One region of the Paenibacillus sp. 01T442 genome, then DNA from elsewhere that is predicted to be linked to it. Evidence: riboswitches for the same ligand, from Rfam matches in the RefSeq annotation. Region 1 holds a riboswitch; the other holds the start of a gene.

What was found. Region 1 has a riboswitch for cobalamin ahead of AC1DLM_RS00245 (DUF4430 domain-containing protein). Riboswitches for the same ligand answer to the same signal wherever they lie in the genome.
Region 2: it holds a riboswitch for cobalamin, as region 1 does, so the genes downstream of both, AC1DLM_RS18600 (ABC transporter substrate-binding protein) here and AC1DLM_RS00245 (DUF4430 domain-containing protein) in region 1, are expected to answer to the same signal.

Annotation. Positions count from the first base shown of each region.
Region 1 is NZ_JBFTPF010000001.1:32,168-42,862, forward strand. It holds gene uptA (undecaprenyl phosphate transporter UptA) at 1-60, shown strand, start outside; gene AC1DLM_RS00230 (thioredoxin family protein) at 137-703, shown strand; gene AC1DLM_RS00235 (MBL fold metallo-hydrolase) at 724-1,347, shown strand; gene AC1DLM_RS00240 (hypothetical protein) at 1,831-2,121, shown strand; cobalamin riboswitch at 2,262-2,456, shown strand; gene AC1DLM_RS00245 (DUF4430 domain-containing protein) at 2,610-5,783, shown strand; gene AC1DLM_RS00250 (ATP-binding cassette domain-containing protein) at 5,907-8,387, opposite strand; gene AC1DLM_RS00255 (energy-coupling factor transporter transmembrane component T) at 8,360-9,250, opposite strand; gene AC1DLM_RS00260 (DUF4430 domain-containing protein) at 9,247-10,146, opposite strand; gene AC1DLM_RS00265 (S-layer homology domain-containing protein) at 10,146-10,695, opposite strand, start outside.
Region 2 is NZ_JBFTPF010000023.1:27,852-35,439, reverse strand. It holds gene cobU (bifunctional adenosylcobinamide kinase/adenosylcobinamide-phosphate guanylyltransferase) at 1-97, opposite strand, end outside; gene AC1DLM_RS18615 (nicotinate-nucleotide--dimethylbenzimidazole phosphoribosyltransferase) at 124-1,278, opposite strand; gene AC1DLM_RS18610 (heme ABC transporter ATP-binding protein) at 1,302-2,078, opposite strand; gene AC1DLM_RS18605 (FecCD family ABC transporter permease) at 2,084-3,121, opposite strand; gene AC1DLM_RS18600 (ABC transporter substrate-binding protein) at 3,121-4,131, opposite strand; cobalamin riboswitch at 4,282-4,434, opposite strand; gene AC1DLM_RS18595 (hypothetical protein) at 4,467-4,994, opposite strand; gene AC1DLM_RS18590 (aspartyl-phosphate phosphatase Spo0E family protein) at 5,058-5,324, opposite strand; gene AC1DLM_RS18585 (aminotransferase class I/II-fold pyridoxal phosphate-dependent enzyme) at 5,393-6,595, opposite strand; gene AC1DLM_RS18580 (Lrp/AsnC family transcriptional regulator) at 6,611-7,102, opposite strand; gene cysK (cysteine synthase A) at 7,302-7,588, opposite strand, start outside.

The DNA of each region.
Region 1 (10,695 bases):
GTGCTGACAATCCTGTATGCGGGCTATCAATTTTATCTCAAAAGAAAAAAGAAAATCTAGTAAGGTTGATTTGGCGGTTTCGCCTGCTTTTGATACAATGAATGAGAAATAGGATGATCCTGGGAGGATGACAACGATGGGTGCAAATCTTGCTAGTAAGCTGGGTACTGGCCTCAAGCCGAAACAGTTTATCGAAAGTATGGAAAAAAATAAAGAGCAATTTTTAGCTTATTATGATGGCTTTGCTTGGGACAATGAAGAGGATAAGGAATATTTCGAATCTCTTAACAATCGCGATGATCTTCGCTGCTTGATTATTGCTGCTGACTGGTGTGGCGACGTTGTTCGCAACGTGCCTGTTGTATTCAAGGCTTTGGAAGATAGCGGCGTTCCAACCGAGGTTCTCATTATTGAGCAAAATTATGATGTAATTGATCAGTTCTTAACAGGCGGCGGACGTGGGATTCCGATCGTCGTATTCACAGATACAGGCGGATTCTCGCTTGGGCACTGGGGGCCTCGTCCGAAAAACGTGCAAGCGGTTATGACGCAGTTCAAGAAAGAAAATCCAGATCGCGATGCGGCAGATTATAACGAAAAAATTCAAGTAGCCAGAGCCGAAATGGGCCGTCAATATGGCGAAGGTAACGGATATCATGCTGTTATTGTGAAGGAACTTCGTTCATTGATCGAGTCGTTCTAAAAGGTGAGGGTGGCATCACGATGATCAACATTCAATCCTTCGTCCTGGGTACGGTTCAGACGAACGCGTACTTACTGTCGAATCCAGAGACGAATCAAGGTATTATTATCGATCCCGGTATGAATCCGAAGTCGCTGATTAAGAAAATTGCCGACATGGATATCGTGGCGATTCTACTGACGCATGCGCATTTCGATCACATTGGGGGCGTTGACGAGATTCGTAAGCTCAAGGGCTGTCCGGTGTATATTCACGACCTAGAAGCCGATTGGCTGACGAATCCGAAGAAGAATGGCTCCGCTCGCTGGCCAGAACTTGGGACTTTAGTTGAGACGGACCCGGCAGAGTTCGCGCTGGATGAGGGGCAAGTGCTGGAGTTCCTGGGCATTAAGCTCAAGGTGTTCCACACCCCAGGCCACTCGCCAGGAAGCGTGAGCTTCTTGTATGACAAACACCTGTTCAGTGGTGATGTGTTGTTTAAACTATCGGTCGGTCGTACCGACCTGCTTGGTGGAGACAACAATACCCTGCTGGATTCCATCCAGGATAAGTTGTTCCTGCTGGATGACGACGTCATCGTCTACTCAGGGCACGGCGCCAAGACGACGATTGGCTTCGAACGTGAGAATAACCCATACGTGTAAGGCGATTAGGACTGCTCCCTCTGATGAGGGGGCGGTCCTTTTTGTGTATACGGATGGGGAAGAGGAGTAAGTCGAAATAATCGAGTTACAGGAAACAAGTGGAGAAGTAGCCGCTGTAAGTCGAAATAATCGAGTTACAGGATGAGCAAGTGGAGAAGTAGCCGCTGCAAGTCGAAATAATCGAGTTACGGGATGAGCAAGTGGAGAAGTAGCCGCTGCAAGTCGAAATAATCGAGTTACAGGATGAGCAAGTGGAGAAGTAGCCGCTGCAAGTCGAAATAATCGACTATCTCCAAATTATGCTCGTTCGCCCATGACACCCACCCAATTTATTTATAAACTGGGTATTTACCGTGTGCAACGTAGGTGCTTCCCCATAGACTGATGTTGTAAGCTATTCACCCAACTTCAACAATAACCTCTGAGTTAAACAGTAAGCCTGTGTAAGTCCCTTTTGGGAAAATATGAAGGAGGTGCTCTTCCATGGAATATGTTAAAGTTCCGAATTACCCAATGCAACCAATGCCAATGCCAATGCCAACCCCGATGCCAATGCCAATGCCTACACCGCTTCCAGCGCCAGCGCCAATTATGCAACAACCGATGCACAATAATATCCACCTGCACGCGTCCTACCAACAAACTGAATTTGTGTTCCCGAAACCGGTTCACACGCAAGCAGTTGCTTGCCCTCCGAAAAACAATTCGGCCGCTAGTATCTTAGTACTTTTCATTTTACTAGTTATTATTACGCGCAGCATTTGTAAATATTGATTTACGGATTGCTCGGGTAAAAAGAGAGGTAATCCCACGAGGCCTAGGGGTCTTGGTGGGGTTGCCTTTTTTTGTTTGTGAAAAAAAGGATTGTCTATTACGATGAAGTCATGTAAAATTCGTCATGATTACAAACAATTTCATAAACTAGCTTAATAGGTGCTTTCTGCTGAATCTAGCGGAAGCTTAAAAGGGAAGTTCGGTTCAATTCCGATGCGGTCCCGCCACTGTAACGCTGAGCTAACAATCATAGCCACTCTCGATAACAAGAGGGGAAGGAGATTGTACAAGCGATGAAGCGAAGCCAGGAGACCTGCCTGATAAGTAATGTATTTTTTTTCTCACGAGGATGGGAGGAAGATGTTTCTTTGCATTTGCCAAAAAGAGTGGTTAGTCGTTAGATTAACACGATTCTTACAAAGACATCTTTCCTCTGGAACTCGGGGAAGGGTGTTTTTCGTTTATCCACTATTTTAAGGAAGATGAAGGTGATTAGTTTGTTCAGTTTGATGATGAAAAAAGGGATTTCTGCTCTTCTAAGTTTGGCACTAATAACTTTATTGCTCGTCCCACAAGTTGCGAGAGCAGTCGATGCAAATCCAAGTACGAAATTAAATACAATGATTGCGGATACGGTCTCATTTTATGAGCAAAATCGGTCTAATCTCAACTCATGGTGGCAAATGGTTGCGCTATGGGGAGCAGGGGAAGATTTGCATAATGGTAAGTGGACGCTGCCTTCTTGGGAACAAAGTGATCCTGGTGATTTATTAGCAACCGATCATAGTACTTACCACATCAATTTAATCTTCGGATTGTTGGCCATGAATCTTGATCCTTCCCATGCATGGGAAACGAATCGTAATTTGTACGCAGAGTTAGCAGCTCAGCAAAATCCATCAACAGGTTCCTTCGGAGAATCTAATCGACAGATATGGACGATGCTTGCTCTGGATACAGGTAAGAAAAGGGGATACAACGTCGGGAGCTGGAACGATGCAGCCAAGGAGAAAGCGTTAAGTTACTTACTTAGCTTACAATTGTCTGATGGCGGGTTTGCTTTCTTTGGAAGTGAATCAGATACAGATATTACAGGGATGGCACTGCTAGCTTTAGGGAATTATCAATCGAATAGTGCTGCAGTAACTGCGGCTAACCGTGCTAAGGCTTTATTGAAGCAAAGACAATTAACTAATGCTGGCTTTGATTCCCCAGGTCAATGGGGCAATGGGGACAACTCCAACAGCTGGGCAACGTCTGTATCAGGTCTGGTGGCTATTAGAGAAGATGTATTGTCCCCAAACTGGGTCGTCAACAATCAAACAGTTGTAGATGCCGTTTATAACTTCGTGCTTCCAGATGGCACTTTTTCCTGGCAAGTGACAGATCTAAAACAGAACTTAATGGCAACAGAACAAGTATTGATCGCACTAACAGATATTCAGCAGAGTAAATCAGTTTGGCAGCGTTTAGCAGATAAGCCAAATTTAACTACCGTACAAATAAATGTTAATGGCATTAATAGTCCGATACTGCCACAACAGTCGATAACTGCAGCAGTCTATGGCAGTCAGCCGACAGCCATGGATGCTTTGAAACAAGTGCTCGAGAAGTCTAACATCAACTTTGTCATTCAAAACAGTAGTTATGGTCCCTATCTCTCCTCAATTGCAGGTCAAACTGCAGGAACTCTTGGCGGATACGACGGTTGGATGTACAAAGTTAACGGGGTATCACCGCAAGTCGGTGCAGCAGATTATATTTTAAACGACGATGATATCGTTACGTTTTATTATGGCCGTTGGCCTTCCATTGCGATCGCTTCGAATACGAACATCGGAATACTCAACCCTAGTTTGCAGATTAAACTAGTCGGCGACACGTTCACTTCTGGTGCTAATACCGCAGCGAATTGGAGTTTCGATCCTGGCACTACAGGTTTGACGATTGATCATATTACGCAAGAAAGCAATCAACAAGATCTTGTTATAACTTTTGCAGGTCAAGGTCAAACAGGAGCTCTTAAGCTCCAAGCATTGCCAGCAGCCTTGGTTAGTAACTCGGCAAGTAATAAGTTGACCATTCATAATGTGAGCACGACGAGTGATCAGATCGTCAATGTTGGTGCGAATGAGTCCAATGTATCCTTCTCGACGGATGATAATGATCCAGCGACGAACAAGATTACTCTTTCATTCACGACACCATTTTTGCCAGAGGTTATTGCTAAACGAGGCAGTACGGAGTTGGATATACCGGCTTATACAGAAGTTACATCAGTTGCGTGGAATAATAAGATTCAATTGCCAAGCATTCTGAGTACAACCGATAACTCTGTGACGAATAAAGTAAGTGGAGTACTTACCGGCAGTGGTAGTAGACTAGACAGTATCGATTCACGCATTAAAGTGGGTGGTGATAGCCGCATCCAGTTTAATCAACACGTTACACTGAAATTGAAGGGGATGGGTGATCGTAACGCCGGTTTCATAGATGAAAACGGTAATTTCACTGCAATACATAAATATGACAACAGCAACTATCGAAACGATGATGTGTATGCTTACAGTGAGAATGGCGACTTAATTATTAAAACGAAGCATTTCACGGAGTTCTTAGCCTTTAAATCGACGTTAGTAACAGCGCCTGGTCCTGGTGGTGGATCTGGACCTAGTACTACACAAAAGGTTACACTTTCTGTTGAGAAACGCTCTCTGGGTGAAGGAGATATCATTGCTCCAATAACGGTTACCTTGCAATCTGGCGATACAGCGTTTACGTTGCTACAACGGGTACTTGGTACCCAAAGTACTGCTCTGTCTTATACAGGTTCAGGTGCAAGCATCTATGTACAATCGATTGATCACTTAGGGGAGTTTGATAAAGGACAGCTAAGTGGCTGGATGTACTCCGTGAACGGGGTCTTTCCAAAATACAGCGCGGGTATCTACACATTACAGAATAACGACGTTCTTCGTTGGCAGTACACGAAAGATCTTGGGAAAGACATTGGTGAGGCATATACCCCGCCAGTAGGAGGGGGTAGTGGTAACGTTGTTAACCCTAATAACCCTGGTAAGCCTGCGGAACCTACGGAACCAACCGAAGAAACCAAAAACACACTGGCTACAAAATATGAAGATGCTGTTGCTATTTCCAGTTGGGCACTGGAAGCAGTAGCTAAAGTCACTACGTTGGGATTTATGGAAGGTAACGGAACTAATTTTGAGCCGAAACGCGAATTAACAAGAGCAGAGTTTGCGGCACTCATCGTCCGTTATACAGGAAGTGAGTTAGTAACTGGTGAGTTAGATTTTGACGATGTTAGCACAGAAGATTGGTATTTCAAGTATATCGTAACCGCGAAATCGAAGGGATTGATCACAGGGATTTCAGATCATGCCTTTGCACCGAATCAAACGATTTCCAGACAGGAAATGGCTGTAATTCTGGGTCGTTTACAAGGTGTTGCGATGGAGGGACAGCTAGCGGTTGACCTTAAAGACCAATCATTTGTTGCTGACTGGGCATTACCTTACGTTAATCAAGCTATTAAATCCGGATTATTGACAGAGGATAACGGATATTTCAACCCGTTGCTTCCTGTAACCAGAGAGATGGTCGCAGTGGTTATTATGAGACTGCACCAGCAGAAAAAGTAGAACGAGCTTTAACGAAGAAGGGGAGAAATCCTCTTCTTTCCCGGTCGGATGCAATTGCGCATTTGGACATAACAAACAGCACCCCAAAGGTTAGATACTAACCAATGAGGTGCTGTTTTTCTTTCACGAAACCAACCCATACTTCTCTTTAACTCGATCTAATTTTTCAAGCATAGGCCTTGCTAGGAAATACAGGAATATGACAGTTGCTATGGCATGAATCAAATCGAAGGGAACTCCTCGGATACACGCAAGTATAACTGCGCCAATTGTGGGTTTGGATCCTGTCATCACGACGGATGAGAAATTCATGATGATTCCATATATGAGAAATGTCGCTGATCCTCCAAATAGACAAAGAGCAATTCTATTTCTGCGTAAAATGCCTTTTTTGAACAGTGCTCCAGCAAGAAATCCAATGATCCCGAAAGCGAACATCTGCCAGGGTGTCCAAGGCCCTTGACCAAAAAAGTAATTCGATACAAAACCTGTGACTGCACCGACTAGAAAGCCGGTTTCAGCCCCTAATGCGATGCCGGAAAGAATAACAATCGCAACAACGGGTTTAAATTGAGGCACCATGAAGAAAGCCATTCTGCCAGTTACGCCAATCGCACATAGCACGGATATGACCACAAGCTCTCTTGCCAGCGGCTTTCGTCCCTCGAAAATCATCATAAACGGCAGCAGGGTTTCCAAAATGATAAGCATGCTAATAAAGTAGTATTTTCGATCGTCGAGATAATAAATACCAAACCAAATGGTTAACGGAATTAATAAAAGAATCATGAGCACGGCAGTCAATGTGCGTTTGGAGAGACTTCTGAGTTCGACTGGTGTTTGCTCATTAGGGACGGATACGGTTGAACTATGGCTATGTTTACGAAACGATGGAGGTATGTTCACCTTTGGTTTCGTATCAACATTCTGCATTTCTTCATTGCCATTAAAGGCTTTAATGATGTCATTGGTCGTTGTGGCCTTTGGAATCAAATCCCTGGCCATTCGGCTTGCAGATGTCGTATAAAAGCTATTTCCAGCAAAGAATTCCTGGGGATTGCCCTCGGATACGATCGCCCCGTCAAAGAACATTGCACACCTGTCAGCAAAGCTAGCGCAAAACTCGATATCATGACTGACCATAACAATGGTCGTTCCTTGTTGTTTTAAATTGGTTAAAATTTCGGCAAATATCAATTTATAATGTGCGTCTAGACCTTTCGTCGGCTCGTCCAACAGAAGAATGGAAGGCTGAAGAAGTAAGATCTTAGCAAGAGCGGCACGTTGTTGCTCCCCTCCAGACAAATCATAAGGATGTCGGTCGAGAAGTTGTTGTAACATACATAACTCCGAAACTTCATCCACACATTGTTGCCTATACGCCATATCCAGCTTGCTGCCGGATAGCATCTCCAAAAGATCAGCTTTAACTGTTTTTTGTACAAAAAGCGCTTGTGGATTTTGAGGAAGAACGCCAAGGAGTCCATTGAATTTCTCACTGTCCGAATACTTGTCAATGGGTTTCCCATTCATCAGGACAGTTCCACGATAAGGTTTGCGAAGTCCAGATATGAGAGAAAGGGTGGTTGTTTTACCCGTACCATTTCCGCCTACAATCGCATAAATCTCACCTGAAAATGCACGTAAGCTCAGGCCTTTCACCACATCTGGTGAAATTTTTTCATATTTAAACCATACACCGTTTAGCTCAATCGCCGGTTCTGCCCTTCGCACTGGAATGTCAGCAGTTTGTATGTCTTTCGTGAATGGTTGATTCTGAGCAAGTACATGCAAGAATTCTCTTCCCTCACGGACTGTAATGGGGCAAGGGAGCTGGTTCTCAATTCTTGCATAGACACGCATGGGCGTTGGCATCGCATAAAACATGTCGTGCTGCATATCCCAAAGTTGTTCACCGACTTCCTTCGGTGTTCCAGAAACGAGGATTTCACCATTATCCATCACAATAGCGCGATCTGACAGCGGCAGGACTTCCTCAAGTCGATGCTCGGATATGAGAATTGTGACTCCAAGTTCGCGGTTGATTTTCCCAATGGCGGCTAGAAATTCCGCTGCAGCAATAGGATCAAGCTGGCTGGTAGGTTCATCCAATATCAATATTTTCGGCTGCATGGTCATAATGGAAGCAAGATTCAGAAGCTGTTTCTGACCGCCTGATAGTTCGGTAACCGATTTATGAAACCATTCCTGTATGCCGAAAAAGCTTGCCATTTCCGCAACTCGTCGACGAATTTCTAGTGTACTGTATCCAAGACTTTCAAGTCCAAAGGCAAGCTCATGCCAGACCTTGTCTGTCACAATTTGATTGTCTGGAGATTGCAGCACATAGCCGATTTGAGCGACTTGTATACGTCGATCTAGATGTTCAAGGGGCATCCCATCATATAAAATCTCGCCACTTCGTGCTCCGTGCGGTGTAAGATCTGTTTTCAAATGACGTAAGAGGGTTGATTTGCCGCAACCTGACTTACCACAGATGGTAATAAATTCGCCTTGTTTTATAGTCAAAGTGACGTCACGTAACGCATTCCCAGGGGATCCAGGATAGGAGAATGTTAGTTGTCGGATTGTAAAGACTTCCATTTGATATCCTCCGAAATATTAATAATAAGCGGTATTGCGCATAGGAATGCATAAGTCGTAAAGACACTGATACTGTAAATGGAAAGCCCTACACCTCGCATGGAAGGGAAGTATCGGAAATACATAGCCTTTGTAACAGCTCCTATCAGGAGATAACCTCCGCTTACAACTAGAGCGATTAGTGCAGTTTTGTCGCGGCTATCCCATGTAAATATTGAAAATGCGGTTCTTCCCTGTAATCCGTACCCTCGGCTTTTCATCGAATCAGCGGTTTCAATGGCATTCTCAAGCATCCAGGTCACCATGATAGATAGAATCCGAATACCATGCTTGATTCTACGAATGAGACTACCCGTGGATATATCCCGACCGATACATTTTTGTGCATTGGAAACGATGGTAATCTGAGCTTTAAAGCGGGGTACAAAACGCAGCACCATCGAAAAAATGAGCGACAATGCTGGAATTATTTTTCCAAACAAATAAATAAATTTATCCGATGTCATAACAGCGTTATAACAAGAAAACCAACAGATAACGGAAATGAACATAGTTGCTGCTGCAAGACCATAGGTAATAGATTCCAGGGTTAGCGGATTGCCGTTATGCAAGTACGTTAATATCGTAACCCCTTCGTGATTAAAGGCAGGATTAATAAGCGCAGTTAGGATAAGAAAAGGAAGCATATAGACGAAGTTGAACTTGATTGCTTTCTTTCCGTTCAGATAGATGGAATAGGCAAAGGCCAAGCTAAGGGAAATAACTAGGCTTACTGGATGCATGAAAATCATTGAGAACAAGATGACGAATGTAAAATACAAAAAGTTAATCAGGGGGTGGTAGCTTGAAAAGGAATCCCTCATTGCTTGCCACCGCCAGTTGAATTATACGTATCCCCAACGTCACGGCCTAAATCACACGTGTATACCCACTCAATGACATCGCCTTGTTTCAGTGGATACCGACTTGCTCCATAGTTAGGGAACCAACCGTTCACTTTATACATCCAACCGGATAGCTCCCCACAATCAAATTCATACAGATTATGGATACCTTCAATATAGGCTGAATTGTAAATAGGGGTATTCACAAATTCCATATGAATTTTATTCTTCTTCATCTCTCTTTGTAAGACATTAAATACGGATTCTCCCTCATAAAAAGTAACCTGTTGTGATTTGAAAATAATGCCATCTTTCGGCACAAGCTCAACCTTTTCAGGATCAAGCAATTTCATATTGCCCAGAATCGTTAGGCAGCTAACCGAAAGCGTCACTGTCATTTGCTTGTCAGAAATTTTGGTGTTCTGTGGTTCGATAGGGAGTGGTTTCCCCTCAGGAACAGGATCGGTAAGGTATTGGTCTTTACCTGTCTTGGGGTCAAGCTCCATCGCTTTGGTTGGCGTAGGTTTGGTTCCATCAGGTGTAGCTGGCTTGGGCGTTTCCTTGTTCAACGGTGTAGCATCTTGAGTCGCAATAGGCATGGGTTCTTCCGTAGGTTGAGCAGGTACAGGGGTGTTGCTTGGCGTCGTCACGGCGGGATCAGAAGACTTAGTATCTTTCAGTTCTTCAGGAGGTGTCGTTAGCTCCATAGGTTTGGATACTGAAGGTGAGGTCGTCGTTGTGGGACTACTCATTCTAAGTCCAGAAGTAGAAGTAGGATCTGCCTGCTGCCGCGGCATCCCGCTACTGAAGAAAGCTGCCACCAAGACGATCACTATGATCGTCGCAGCAATTATTTTATTTTTCGTTAATCGCATTAGTTCGCCTCTTTAATAAGTTTAGCAGCAGAGAGTAAGCGGTAGAGCATCTCGGCTATTTCAGCTCGAGTGACAGCTGTAGTGGGCTCAATATTCAGCATATCTTGCGATAGAATACCTTCTCGATAGCTAAAAGCTAGCGCATCCCTCGACCACTCAGCTGTTTGGATGTAATCTCCAAATTGAGCTAACATATCTCTCGTTTCAACTGTGTTCAAATTTGTATCCATGCCAGTGAGCTTAGCTGCATTGGCGATCATGACAGCAGCTTCCTGCCTTGTAATCGTATTGTTCGGTGTAAAAGTGGTCTCTGACGTTCCGCTTACGATGCCATAAGAATAAGCTGTGCCTACATAGTCCGCATACCAGGCTGTAGAAGCGACATCATGGAAGTTAGATTGCTTTTGCATAGGTAGACCTAGACTTTTGGTGACTATGGTCGCAAATTCGGCACGCGTCATTGTTTGATTTGGTGAGAATTCAGTGTCAGTCATACCGTTAATAATTCCTCTAGATGAAAGGAATTCAATGGCTGCTTTGTTGGTATGG
Region 2 (7,588 bases), on a different contig from region 1:
TCGCAATGTAAATCCCCTGCTGGCAGCGATGCATGGCTAGCTTCTCTGCGAAGGAGCTCTTGCCGCTGCGCGCGCCGCCCGTTACCAGAACCGCCATCGTGTTCTCCTCCTTCTCTCTGCTTGCTACTCCCTCGAAACGCCTGCGCTTTCGAAGGTCGCCATTTCCTTCATGATCTTGCCTGCGGCATCGATCAAGTTGAACACAAGCACTGCGCCTGTGCCTTCACCCAGTCGCATATCCATCTGCAGCATCGCCGCGAGGCCAACCGACTCGAGCACCTTCGCATGTCCCTGCTCCTGCGATAAGTGCGAGGCGAGCATGTAGGACGCGCTTAGTGGGGCTAATCGGCTCGCCACGAGCGCCGCGGTCGACGAAATGAAACCGTCGACGACAACCGGGCAGCGATGCTTCGCTGCGCCCAGAATTACCCCAACGAGACCGGCGATCTCCAATCCGCCGACTTTGCTCAACACCTCAAGTGCATAATCACCACTTGACCCTTCTTCTGCACTTGCACTCACACTTGCACTCACACTTGCACTCGCACTTGCACTTGCACTTGCACTTGCACTTGCACTCGCACCTACTCCACGCCCAGTCAACCCATTCACATCCAGCGCCGTACTCACAACCGACTGCTTATGCAGCCAAGTCGCATCGTCGATGCCGGTTCCACGACCTACAGCAATACTAGCGTCTAATCCCGTCAGTGCGCATAAGATTGCTGCGCTCGCCGTCGTATTGCCAATCCCCATTTCACCCGTAGCGAAAAGCCGGTACCCTTTTGCCACCAAATCGTCCACAATTTCACTGCCAGCTACAATCGCTTGGGTCGTCTCCTCCAAAGAAAGTGCCGCTTCCTTCGCCATGTTGCGCGTGCCTTTTCTAACTTTGCGAGAGACAAGATTGGGGTGCTCCAAATCCGCATTAACCCCCATATCTACACAAACCACATCTGCTCCGGCATGTCTAGCAAGGACATTTACAGCAGCCCCGCCATACAAGAAATTGAGTACCATTTGCGGTGTCACTGCCGCCGGGAAGGCACTGATGCCTTCCTCACAAACACCATGATCACCAGCCATGACAATAACCGCTTTTTTCTCAAAAGTCGGCATCACTTCACCTGTAATCCCAGCGACTTGGCGTGCGATATCCTCAAGCTTTCCCAAGCTTCCTTGCGGCTTCGTCAATTGATTCAAATGGTCATTGGCTTGCAGAGCCACCTCTTGATGGATAGGTTCAATCGCGTTTATCAAGTTATGTAAATTGTTCATTATCAACTTCCTCCAGCCCTTTATTAATTCCCAGGTTGTAATAAAATCTGTGGAACATCACTCACCGGGTGTTTAAGTACAATCGGCTCTGTTCCATATACTTCAGCTATTTGTGTACTTGTAATAATTTCTGCAGGTGTTCCGATGGCGGTTACTCGCCCCTCATGTACGATCATCAATCTCGTGCAATACTGCGCAGCCAAATTCAAATCATGCAGAACAGCTATAACCGTTAATTCCGACTCCTGCTGCCAAGAACGAATATAATCCATCATCTGTATTTGATAACCGATATCTAGAAAAGTAGTCGGCTCATCGAGCATGAGCAAGCTTGGCTGCTGAGCCATCACCTTGGCAAGTGCAACACGCTGCCGCTCCCCACCACTTAGTCGCTCAATCGTGCGATCTACGAGTCCTTCCAACTCAAGCTTTGTGATAATGGCATCAATGAGTCCATCTGATTCAGTCGTATCTTCCCCTAACCAATTTTGGAACGGGTAGCGTCCCATCTCCACGACTTCACGAACCGTGAAGCCAACAGGCGGCAACGCATCTTGCTGAAGTACAGCGAGCCATTTGGCCAATTCTTTGCGCGAATACGATGATACCTTTTTTCCTTTTAAAAGCACATGGCCATGCATGACCGGATCCATGCCGGATAAAAGTCGCAGTAATGTAGATTTCCCGCTGCCATTCGGACCAATGATCCCAAAAAACTCCCCTTGCTCGACCTCGAAGCTTATATTATCCAACACTTGTTGTTCTCGAAAGCTCTGAAAGAGCCCCTCCACTTGAATCATCGTGATCAACCTCTTAACGTTTTCTTATCTTTATGGAGCAGATAGGCAAAAAATGGTGCACCCAGAAACGCCGTAATCACTCCCAGAGGAATTTCCGTAGGACTTAGGAGAGTTCGAGCTAATGTGTCCGCCCATAACACATAAATACCACCGCAGATCGCGGATAAAGGAATGATTAGTCGATAATCCGGACCAACCAACAGTCGCACCAAGTGCGGTACGATCAGCCCAACAAAGCCAACCACCCCTGCGACAGACACGGCAGCAGCCGTGATCAACGTCGAAGCGATGAGTACGATCAGTTTCGTACGCTCAACATGAACACCGAGATGTGCAGCCTGACGCTCTCCTAATGCCAGCAGGTTTAATGATCTCGCATAGCTTAGCAGAATCACTATACCGATTAGTAGATAAGGTAAAATCATATACGTATATGCCCATCCACGCATCGATAGACTGCCCATGAGCCAGAAAATAATTTCATTCACCGTTTGGTTCGAAATCGAAACTAAGAACGATACAAACGCCCCAAGAAAGGCTTGCATCACAACGCCGGATAGAATCAGCGTTTCCATCTTTAGCTTCCCATCAATCATCGCTAGCTTCAAGACCAAGAACAGGGAAATAAGCCCCGTCGCGAAAGCCACAATGGGGATCGACCATTGCCCGAACCAAGCGAACTGCAGCCCGAAATAAATAAGAACTGCAGCCCCAACAGAAGCTCCTGAAGATACGCCCAACGAGTAAGGATCGGCAAGCGGATTGCGCAGAACCCCTTGGAAACCAGCACCAGCTATGGAGAGTACAGCCCCTACAAGAATACCTAGTAACATGCGAGGGATTCTTACTTTATTAATGATTTGTTCCGAAGATTGCGGCCAGTTCACCTCGACATGACTTCCTATCCAAGGAAGATGCTTCGCTAGAATCCCCACGATTTGTGAAAGTGGAAGCTGTGCCGACCCGATGGATAAACTCACCACAATAGAAAGAAGAAGGAGTAGAACGCCTACTCCTCCTCCAAACATCAATTTTCTTTTCATTATTTCACCAATTCAGGATAGATCCCTTTCGCCATTTCCAGTAGTCCATCCGTCAGTCTCGGACCTGGGCGGCTTACGGAGTTCTGGTCAAGACCTATCACACGTTTATTTTTCACGGCGTCAATCGCATCCCACCCACCGCGCGTACGAATAATTTCTTCTAACGGCTTCTTGCTCTTGATATCAACAATCCCGTTTGCGAATAAGATCACGTTCGGGTTCTGTTGAATGATTTTCTCTTCACTGATTTCATACCAGCCTGCTTTATCCGCAGCAACATTAATCCCCCCAGATAGGGTAATTAATTCATCCATGAACACACCGCTTCCTACGGTCCAGCCTGGGGCAAATTCCATATACACTTTTTTCTTATTCTCTTGCTTCACATCTTTTACAGCATCGACAACTTTCTGACGATCCGCTTTCATTTTAGCGACAACTTTCTCCGCTTGTTCTTGATGATCGGTAATCAGTCCAAACGTTTGAATATTATTGATCGCATCATCAAGTGTTTTGGGATCTACTTTAAACACGTTAATGTTCATCGCACGCAAGTCATCCACTGTTTTAGCATTCATGGAAACACCAGTGATAACAATATTCGCATTCGTAGCAATGACTGCCTCCATATTGGGCTTCGTAATGCTGCCTAGCTTCGGCTTCGATTTTGCTGCTTCCGGATAATCGTCATAATCCGATACACCGACAATATTCGCTTCTAGTCCAATCGCAAACAGCGATTCTGTCTCTGCTGGCGAGACCGACGCGATTCGTTCTGGCGCTTTGTCGAACGTAAACTCTTTACCTGTCACATCTTTTACTTTCAATGGATACGTCGTTTTCTTCGCAGCGGCAGGAGTTGCCGACGTTACGGGTGCCTTCGTCCCCGCACCACCTAGTTTCGATGGATCCGTAATTTCTGTTTCCTTCTTCGCACATGCCGCTAACGAGATCGCGGTCGCAACCGCTAATGTTAAGATAAGACCCCTTTTGAAATTGCTCTGTTTCATCACTTTAGCCCTCTTTTCCTTATTTTCAATTTACAGCCAAAAAAAATCCCCTTGTTCACTAGGAACGAAGGAGACGATAAATCGCGGTATATGGCAACGAACTTACGTGCGCTGCTTCCTGATTTAACGCGATCCTTTTCCTCGAAGGATGTTGTATCGGCACTATAGGCAGGTATTCTGACTCTCCAGACTTTCACAAGACTGAATTACAGTGGCGGGACCGTGCCGGATTTTAACCGGCTTCCCCTGAACTAATAATGTTCCATTTGGAATATTACCAGTACCTACAGTTGCAAATTATACATTGGTGCTATTAGTCGATTATAGATGTTCGCTTATTTTTGCGCAATAATTTGGATAACTTTCAGCGCCTCGTCCATTTTTGGAGCATTCTGAGGAATGAACGCGTATAATCCTTTACCTTCAAAGCCTTGTTCTTTCATCCATTTGTTTCCAGTAAGTGGAATGCCGTACAGATGCTTCTCCGCGGCCTTACCTTCTTCTTTGATCTCGATAACCCCATCTGGATAATCCTTAGGGTTGATGATGTTATCCAATGAAACGAATCCTGCTTGGTTGCTCAAGCCTTTGAACTGCTCTTCTCCCAAGATGAAGATCCCGTTACCACCAGCAGCAAGCTCAACAATCATTTTTTCCAATGAAAAAATAGGTGATGTATTCAACTTCACTGTAGGAATTTCGCCTACCTTGGATTTCAGAGATACTTCCAGCTTCTCCGCCGCTTCACTTGGAAACCCGTTTGGTCCCATCATAAATACCGATACATCTGCCTTCGGTCCACCACAAGCTGTAAGCATTAATATCATTCCTAGCATGACAACGAATAACCATTTTGCTTTCATGTGTATGTATTTCCCTCCGTCAAGTACTCTCTCTTTATCGATAGTCGCCAGAAAAGTCGGTTTTCACCGACTTTTCTTTCCAGATGTCATATATTCATTTATTTTTTGATCCAGTATCGTACTTAATTCAACTACCGCATCAGATGTCATTTCTCGACCTTCCATGACCATCTGTTCCATTTTACGTCTCAATGTATGGATCTCTTCTTCAAGTAAAGCTAGGGAATTTTGCTTCTTGGCATTTCTGGTCAGCCAACGCTGTCCGAACTCTTGCTCGCGAATTTGAAATTGCTTCTGAAAGTTAGTAAGCTGATATTCCATAAAAGCCATGCTCATCCCTCCTTACTCTTAGAATACCAGTTTTCGTCTCCTATGAACATATGAATTTACAAAGAATATTATAATTTCCGTAAGAAATTACCGATTCTCTCTAATGCTTCATTCAGTTGGGAAACACTATAGGCATAAGAGCATCGTAGAAAACCTTCTCCACCTAAACCAAATACATCACCAGGCACTGCAGCTACCTTAGACTCATACAAAAGTCGTTGTGCGAATTCATCCGAAGTTAATCCTGTTGCCACAATGCTAGGGAACGCATAGAATGCGCCTTGTGGTTCATGGCATTCAAGTCCGACTTCACGGAAGCCTTTGACAACTAATCGTCTCCGTTGATTATAGGATTCAATCATCCGGTCTTTCTCTTCCAAGCCATTCGTCAACGCTTCATGTGCAGCTACTTGCCCCATGACAGGCGCACACATGACCGTATATTGGTGAATCTTGGTCATAGCTGAGATGAGCTCTCTGTGACCGCAAGCATACCCCATCCGCCAGCCTGTCATTGCGAAAGCTTTGGAGAATCCGCTAACGAGAATCGTCCGATCCTGCATCCCAGGAACTGCTGCGAAGCTCACATGCTTCTGGCCGTACGTCAATTCCGCATAAATTTCATCGGAGATGACAATCAGATCATGCTCTTCAACAACTTTGGCAATCGGGAGCCAATCTTCATACGTCATAATGCCGCCAGTTGGATTACTAGGATAGCATAGAATTAATATTTTGGATTTTGGCGTAATCGCATCGCGAAGTGCCTTTTCCGTCAATTTAAACTGATCCTTCGCAAAAGTTTCGATACCCACTGGCACACCACCACTAATGGCCGTGATTGGCGAGTAAGAAATATAACAAGGCTCAGGAATCAGAATCTCATCCCCAGGTGTAATTAGTGAACGCAGCGCTAGATCAATAGCTTCACTGCCGCCTACCGTTACAAGCACCTCGTTCGAAGGCTCATATTTCACTTTAAAGGATGTATACAAATAGTTTGCAATCGCTTCGCGGAGCTCAGGAATACCAGAGTTTGGCGTATATTTCGTTCTGCCGCGCTCCAAGGAATGTACAGCTGCTTCACGAACGTGCCAAGGTGTGGAAAAGTCAGGTTCGCCAACACCTAGTGAGATGATGTCCTCTTTACTATTGCTAACGAGATCAAAAAACTTCCGAATCCCAGAAGGCTTCATTTCACGTACCGCAGGAGCGAGGTAGTCCTGCATCGATTTTTTGCTTGATTGAATCGTAGTCTCATCCTTGATCATAGCGCTACCTCTCCCTTACGGCGAAACAAGCATTCGGTGATCATCTTCCTGATCTTCGAAAATAATGCCGTCTTGTTTGTATTTTTTCAAAATAAAATTCGTTTTCGTAGAAAGCACACGGTCGATTGGCGATAACTTGTTGGAAACGAATGAAGCCACCTGTTTGAGCGAGCTCCCCTCAATCTCAACGAGCAAGTCATACGCGCCAGACATGAGATACACCGATTTGACTTCCGGATATAAATAGATCCGTTCCGCAATCGCATCAAACCCGCGCCCGCGCTCCGGCGTAATTTGCACTTCAATTAGGGCGGTAACCTTTTCGTCATCTACTTTGCTCCAGTTCACGACTGTCGCGTATTTGACAATGACCTTATCCGCTTCCATCTCGCTTATCGCTCGCGCAACTTCGGCCTCCGCCGTTCCTAACATGGTGGCGATCAGATCCGCGCTCCTGCGGGCGTCTTCCTTTAGTAAATCGAGAATTTTAAGCTTCAAAGTATCCATGGTTAAACCTACCTTTCTGAGATATGTTTCATTCATCCATTCATCTTACAATGAATTGCTGTCCTAATTCAATTACTGATCGCGGAAGAAAGGCAGAATATTTATCTATATTCGAAAATTCCACTAGAATTGGCAAAATAAAAAGCCACTGGATAACCATCCAAGTGACTCTAGCGCCCCTTTCCACCTCGTACACGAGTTAAAAGAGATCCATACTTAAATATCGCTCACCTGTATCTGGTGCAATGCAAAGCACTCGCTTTCCTGCTCCGAGCTTTCTTGCAACCTGCATCCCCGTCCATACTGAGGCTCCAGCCGAAGGACCGACAAGGATACCTTCCTTGCTCGCCAAATCCCTCATCGTTTGGATGGCATCCTCATCCGCCACTTGCACGATCTCATCATAGACGCTTGTGTTCAAAATAGCCGGAACAAAGCCTGGACTTGTCCCCACGAGCTTATGTGGCCCTGGGCATCCACCAGACA